DNA from 3 places in the Cellulosimicrobium sp. NPDC030954 genome. Region 3 is predicted to be linked to each of the others. Evidence: riboswitches for the same ligand, from Rfam matches in the RefSeq annotation. Region 3 holds a riboswitch; each other region holds the start of a gene.
What was found. Region 3 has a riboswitch for thiamine pyrophosphate ahead of ACZ402_RS10200 (ECF transporter S component). Riboswitches for the same ligand answer to the same signal wherever they lie in the genome.

Region 1 (2,191 bases), on a different contig from region 3:
CGAGGTCCACGAGGCGCAGGCCGAGGGCGCCGCAGACGGCGGCCAGGACCTCGGACGACGCCTCCTTGCGGCCGCGCTCCACCTCGGACAGGTAGGCGGTCGAGACCCGTGCGGCAGCCGCGACGTCCACGAGCGTCCGCCCCTGCCCGAGCCGGGCCCGCCGGAGGATCCCGCCGATGACGTGCCGCAGGAGCGGCTCCGGCCGCCCGCCCTTCCGGGACCGGGGGCTCGCCGGGACCGCGTCCGGCACCGCGTCCGGCACTGCGTCCGGCACCGCTCTCGGCACCGGGTCCGGCGCCGGTCTCGGCACTGCGATCGGCACCGGGCCCGGCACCGCGCTCGTCGTGTCCATGCGGTCACGCTACCCGCGCCCTCGCCCGGGTGCCGAGGCACCCGGGCGAGGATCTGCTGCTGGCGTAAGGCCCGACGTCGGGCCTCACCGGTCCGGGAGGGACGTCACCAGCGCTCGAGCGACCACGCCATCTGCCAGAACCGGATCTCGTGCCGGCAGCTCAGCTCGAACGCGCGCTCCATGCGGGCGCGCTCCGCCTCGCCCGCGTCGGCGGCGAGCGCGTCGAGACGCTCGCGCAGGTCGGCCAGGACCCCCTCGGTGCGCTCGGCGGCGTAGAACTCCCACCAGCCCGCGAGCGGGTGGTCGTCCGCGATCGCGCCGGGCGTCGTCTCGCGCTCGGCGAGCCAGAACCGCCGCGCCGACCAGATGTAGGTCCACGGGCACGGCAGGAGCGCGGCGAGCAGCACGCCGAGGGAGTCGCGGCCCGCGGCGAGCATGTGGTCGACGTACGCCTGCGCGCTCGGGGCGAGGCGGTTCGTCTGCGCCTCCTCGTACGTCACGCCGAGGAAGTCGCACATCGCGTGGTGCGCGTGCGACTCGTCGTCGAGCAGGAACCCGGCCTTCTCGTGGAAGTACGCGGCCCAGTCACGGTCCGGCGCGAGCGCCATGCCGAGCCCGTAGCAGCGCAGGTACGCCGTGAGGTACTGGTGGTCCTGGCCGACGTAGTGCCGCACCGCGGCCGGCTCGACCGACCCGTCGCGCAGCCCGGCGAGGAACGGGTGGTCGTAGAACTCGTCGAAGAGGTGCGCGTACCGGCGCGCGAGGTCGACCGTGAAGCCGGTCTCCCCCGGCCGGACGAGTGCGGTCGGGTCGTCCGCGAGGACAGGGTTCAGGGTGATGGCAGCAGGCGTCGTCATGCCCACGTTCCTCCGCTCGTGCTAGCGAGATCAGGTTCGACGGGTCCGGGCGGCCGTACCGCTCGTCTCAGTCCCTCGGCCCGGCTGCCCGGGCGGGACGCCCCGCGTGGTTCGCCGCGACCCTAGCAAGGAAGCGCGGCCCGCGCCGGGAGCGTCCGGCGACGTGTGGAATATAGTTGTAGCAACAACAAGTTGGAGCAGACATGACCACGAGCACCCCGGGCGCGGCGACCGACCGCCTCCTGTCCCCGTCCACGAGCATGGACGCCGTCACGCTGCGCGTCGGCGACCTCGAGCAGATGACGTCCTACTACACGGGCGCGTTCGCGCTGGCCCCGCTCGAGGAGCGCTCGCGCGGCACCGAGGTGCACCGCGTCCTCGGCCGCGGCACGACGCCCATGCTGCGGCTCGTGCACACGCCCGGCCTGCCCGCCGTCGACCGGCGTCAGGCCGGCCTGTTCCACACCGCGTTCCTGTTCGACGACGCGGCGAGCCTCGCCGCGACCGTCTACCGGGCCGCGCAGGACCGTCGCGGGGCGTTCGTCGGGTCGAGCGACCACCTCGTCAGCGAGGCGTTCTACTTCACCGACCCCGAGGGGAACGGGGTCGAGCTGTACACCGACCGCCCCCGCGAGACGTGGGTCCGCGAGCGCGGCCAGATCGTCATGGCGACCGAGTACCTGGACCCGAACGCGTACCTGCGCACGCACCTCGACCAGGAGACGTTCGACGCCGGGCCCGCGCTCGCCGGTCGCGTGGGGCACGTCCACCTCCAGGTCGGCGACATCGCGACCGCCCACGACTTCTACGTCGACGCCGTCGGGTTCGAGGCCACGGTCACCGAGTACAGCGGCGCCCTGTTCGCGTCCGCCGGCGGGTACCACCACCACGTCGCGATGAACGTCTGGAACAGCGCCGGCGCCGGCCCGCGCGCCGCGAGCCTCGGGCTCGGCGACGTCGCGGTCACCGTCCCCGGCCGCGA
Region 2 (2,191 bases), on a different contig from region 3:
CGCCGAAGTCGACGACGAGCACGGGGCGCGGGGTCGCGGCGACCTCGGCGGTGGTGGGGGTGTCGGGAGCGGTGGCGGGTGACGTCACCGCTCCAGGATAGTCGCCGCGCGGCGGGCGACCGTCACGCGTCTCAGGCGCCGGCGCGCTCGCCCGCTCGCGCGGCGGCTCGTCCTGCCACGCGCTCGCGCAGGGCGCGCGCGGCACGCTCCGGGTCCGGCGCCTGCGTGATCGCCCGCACCACGACGACGCGGTCCGCCCCGGCGTCGAGCACCGCGTCGAGCCGGTCCGGGTCCACCCCGCCGATCGCGAACCACGGCGTGCCCGGCCGCGTCGCGGCGACCGCGCGCAGCAGGTCGAGCCCGACGGCGGCACGCCCCGGCTTGGTGGGCGTCGCCCACAGCGGGCCCACGCAGAAGTAGTCGACGCCCGGGTCGGCCTCGGCCGCGGCCGCCTGCTCGGCCGAGTGCGTGGACCGGCCGAGCACGGGGTCCGGGCCCAGCAGGGCGCGCACCGCAGGCACCGGCAGGTCCCCCTGGCCCATGTGGACGACGGGCGCGCCCGCGAGCCGTGCGACGTCGGCCCGGTCGTTCACCGCCCACAGGGCGCCGTGCTCCGCCGCGACCCGCGCGACGAGCTCCTGGAGCTCGAGCTCGCGCGCCACGTCGAGCGTCTTGTCGCGCAGCTGGACCACGTCGACCCCGCCCGCGAGCGCCGCCCGCAGGAAGTCCTCGAGGTCGCCGCGCTCCTCGCGCGCGTCGGTGCACAGGTAGAGGCGCGCGTCGGCGAGGCGGGCGCGCGCGTCGTCCGGTGCCGGCACGACGGGGTGCGCGGGCGTGGCGAAGGTCTCGGTGCTCACCCGCCGGAGCCTAGCCGCGCCCGCTCCCCCGCGCGGGTACTGTGGCCGACAGCACGGGAGCCCCGCACGGGGCTGAGAGGGCGTCGGAGCCGACCGTCGAACCTGATCTGGGTCATGCCAGCGAAGGGAGCGCGCATGCACACCCCTGTCCGTCCCGAGCCCCGCCCGCCGGGAGCCGGTCCTGCCGTGCCCGACGGCGCGCGCGACGTCGTCGTCGTGGGCGGTGGGATCGTGGGGCTCGCCGTGGCGTGGCGCGCCGCGCGCGCCGGTCTGACGGTCACGGTGCTGGACCCGTCGCCGGGCGACGGCGCGACGCGCGCCGCCGCCGGCATGCTCGCCCCGGTCACGGAGGCCGACTTCGGCGAGGACGACGCGCTGCGCCTGCACCTCGCGGCCGCCGGAGCCTGGCCCGGCTTCGCCGCCGACCTGCGCGCCGCGACGGGGGCCGACGTCGGGCTGCGCACCGCAGGTACCCTCACCCTCGCGTACGACGCCGACGACCTCGCGCTGCTCCGCCGCGTCCTCGCCCTCCACGCGGCGCACGGCCTGGCCTCGCGCGAGCTCACCGTCGCCGACGCGCGCCGGCGCGAGCCGTACCTCGGCCCCCGGGTCGCGGGCGCGGCGTGGGCGCCCGCCGACCACGCGGTCGACCCCCGCGCGACGCACGCGGCGCTGCTCGGCGCGCTCGACGTCGCCCCCGGCGCGGGCTCCGGGGCGGGTGCGCCCGCGGGCGGGGACGGCCGTGCCGGGGTGCGCGCCGTCGTCGTGCGGGCGTCGGCGACGCGGCTCGCGGTCGACCCGGCCGGGCGCGTCGTGGGCGTGCACGACGACGGGGGCCGGCTCCACGCGGCCGGTGCCGTCGTCGTCGCGGCGGGCTGGGAGTCCGGCGCGCTGCTCGCGGACGTGCCAGGCGTCGTCGTACCGACGCGACCGGTCAAGGGGCAGACGCTGCGCCTCGACGCCGGGCCGGACCTCGCGCTGGAGCACGTGGTGCGCGGGGTCGTGCAGGGGCGGCCCGTGTACGTCGTGCCGCGCGACCCCGTACCCGACGGGCAGGGTCACGGCTGCGCGGGGCACCGGGAGGTCGTCGTCGGCGCGACGACCGAGGAGAACCCGGACGACCGCCGCGCGACCGCCGGCGGCGTCTTCGCCCTGCTGCGCGACGCGCGCGCCCTCCTGCCCGGGATCGACGAGGCCGCGCTCGTCGACGTGACCCCGCGTGCGCGGCCCGCGACCCCGGACAACCTGCCGCTCGTCGGCCCGACCGCCGTCCCCGGCCTGCACCTCGCGACCGGACACGGGCGCAACGGCATCCTCCTCGCGCCGCTCACCGC
Region 3 (2,191 bases):
CCGGCTCGGCGACGAGCGCCGCGGCGACCGCGACGCGCTGGGCCTCGCCGCCCGACAGCGCGTGGGTCGGGCGGTCGTGCAGGTGCGCGGCGCCGACGGCGGTGAGCGCCGCGGTCGCGCGGGCGTCCATGCTGCGGGGGTCGGCACCGCGGTTCTCGAGCGCGAACCGCAGCTCCTCGTCCACTCGCGCCAGGCAGAGCTGGTCGCCGGGCCGCTGCTGGACGAGGCCGACGCGGGCGGCGAGCGCGGGCGGAGGCACCTCGCGCGGGTCGGCGCCGGTCACGCGGAGGCCGCCCAGGACGGCGCCCGGGAGGGTGTGCGGGACGACGCCGACGAGCGCGCGCAGGAAGGTCGACTTCCCGCACCCGGAGGGGCCGAGGACCAGCAGGCTCGTCCCGGCCGGGACGGTGACGTCGACGCCGTCGAGCACCCGGGTGCCGTGGTGCCCGAGGTGCACGGTCACGTCGGCGGCTGTGACAGCGTCGGGAACGTCGCGCGCGTGCGCGGTCACGTCAGCCACGTGCGCGGTCGCCTCACCCACGGCGGGCCGCGCCGATCGCGAACGCGTCGAGGGCGCCCGTGCGGGCGAGCGAGTCGCCGAGGAGGCGGGCCGCGAGGCCGCACAGCACGATGCACGACACGACCTGGATCCCGAGCCGGAGCATCGCGTAGTCCTGACCGAGCCAGCCGAAGCGCACGGCGTTGAACGCGAACGTGACGAGCGCGGCGCTCACGCCCGACGCGACGAACACCCACCAGCCGAACCGGCGGTAGCGCGTGAGCGCGAACGGCAGCTCGGCGCCGACGCCCTGGACCAGGCCCACGACGAGCAGCAGCGGCCCCGCGGGGGAGGCGAGGAAGACGACCTCGACGAGCGCGGCGAGGGTCTCGGCGAGGATGCCGACCCCCGGCTTGCGCACGATGTACGTGGCCAGGGGGCCGACGACGATCCACGCGCCCGCGAGGACGTTCGCGGCGAGGTCCGCGAGGGGGCCCATCGCGAGCTGGAGCGGGGCCCAGAGCTGGACGAACGCCCAGTACACGAACCCGAAGACGACGCCGAGGACGGCGATCAGCACCGTCTCGTGCAGCGTCAGCCCGCGACGTGGCGCGGGGCGCCCGGTCGGGCGGACCGCGGGACCGGGCGCCCCGCCGCCCGACACGCCGGGCGACACGCCGGCCGACCCGGCGGGCGGCTGGTCGGTGGGTACGGCGGCGCTCCGGGTCGCCTGCTGCGGGGTGGTGCGGGGCTCGGCCATGCGGGTTCCCTCCGTCGGGCCCCCGGGGCGAGGGGTGCACGACGGCGCGCCACCGCCGGGCCCGCGCGCACGGCACGGCGCGGGCGCGCGGGCACGAGCGCGCAGGGGACGGTGACGTCGGCCCTGCTCCCTTCGCTGGTACGAACCAGATCAGGTTCCACGGGTCTGCAGGAGGGACGGGTGTCCGGCCTGCACTCTCAGCGCTCGTGCGCTCCCCGGGGGCGTTCGGCCCGACCCTAGGCCCTCGGCGCGGCCCGGACAATCCCGGCGTCTCAGCCAGCGGGACGGGCCGTCGGGGCATGAGAGCGTGGCGGCATGACCACGGACAACGACCCTGCGGCGGTCGCCGAGCTCGACCGCCTCGACGAGGCCGTCCGGTCGGCGCCCGCCGGAGACACGACGGCGCAGATCGACCTCTGGCGGCAGGCGGCCCGGCTCGACACCTGGTTCTTCATCGCGCGCGGCCCCGAGGACCGGCCCCGCCCGTACGCGGTGGCCGCCGCCCAGGGGCCGATGATCTGCCTCTACAGCAGCGCCGGCCGCGCGAAGGAGGCCGCGCTGGCCCTCGGGCTCGCCGCAGAGGGCGACGCCGTGCCGCTCCTCGCGGTCCCGGTGCCGGCCGCGATCGACTACCTCGCCTCCTTCGGTGCGGCCGGCGTCGTCGGGGTGACGCTGGACCACCCGCGGATCGGGCACCACGTGCCGCTCGCGAACCTTTCCCTGCTCAAGGCGTGGGTCGCCGGGGACGCGGGGGTAGGCGTCGGGCGGGCGGCCGTCCCCGGGGCTTGACGTCGAATCGAACACCTGTTCGAATGTGCGGGTGAGGTGGGACGGACAGGCGCTCGGCGCGGACGACGGCGCTCTCCCGGGGCTGGAGCGGGCGGGCCTCGTGCGCAGCGTGCGCACGCCCGAGTTCGCGGGCATCACGTTCC

Region 1: it holds a riboswitch for thiamine pyrophosphate, as region 3 does, so the genes downstream of both, ACZ402_RS17525 (TenA family protein) here and ACZ402_RS10200 (ECF transporter S component) in region 3, are expected to answer to the same signal.
Region 2: it holds a riboswitch for thiamine pyrophosphate, as region 3 does, so the genes downstream of both, ACZ402_RS03640 (FAD-dependent oxidoreductase) here and ACZ402_RS10200 (ECF transporter S component) in region 3, are expected to answer to the same signal.

Annotation. Positions count from the first base shown of each region.
Region 1 covers NZ_JBVIFN010000011.1:17,133-19,323, forward strand. The annotation lists gene ACZ402_RS17520 (helix-turn-helix domain-containing protein) at 1-352, opposite strand, end outside; gene ACZ402_RS17525 (TenA family protein) at 457-1,209, opposite strand; TPP riboswitch at 1,200-1,324, opposite strand; gene ACZ402_RS17530 (VOC family protein) at 1,413-2,191, shown strand, end outside.
Region 2 covers NZ_JBVIFN010000001.1:859,227-861,417, reverse strand. The annotation lists gene guaA (glutamine-hydrolyzing GMP synthase) at 1-88, opposite strand, end outside; gene thiE (thiamine phosphate synthase) at 132-857, opposite strand; TPP riboswitch at 909-988, shown strand; gene ACZ402_RS03640 (FAD-dependent oxidoreductase) at 993-2,191, shown strand, end outside.
Region 3 covers NZ_JBVIFN010000004.1:92,839-95,029, forward strand. The annotation lists gene ACZ402_RS10195 (ABC transporter ATP-binding protein) at 1-520, opposite strand, end outside; gene ACZ402_RS10200 (ECF transporter S component) at 534-1,259, opposite strand; TPP riboswitch at 1,368-1,487, opposite strand; gene ACZ402_RS10205 (hypothetical protein) at 1,575-2,048, shown strand; gene ACZ402_RS10210 (Rv2578c family radical SAM protein) at 2,080-2,191, shown strand, end outside.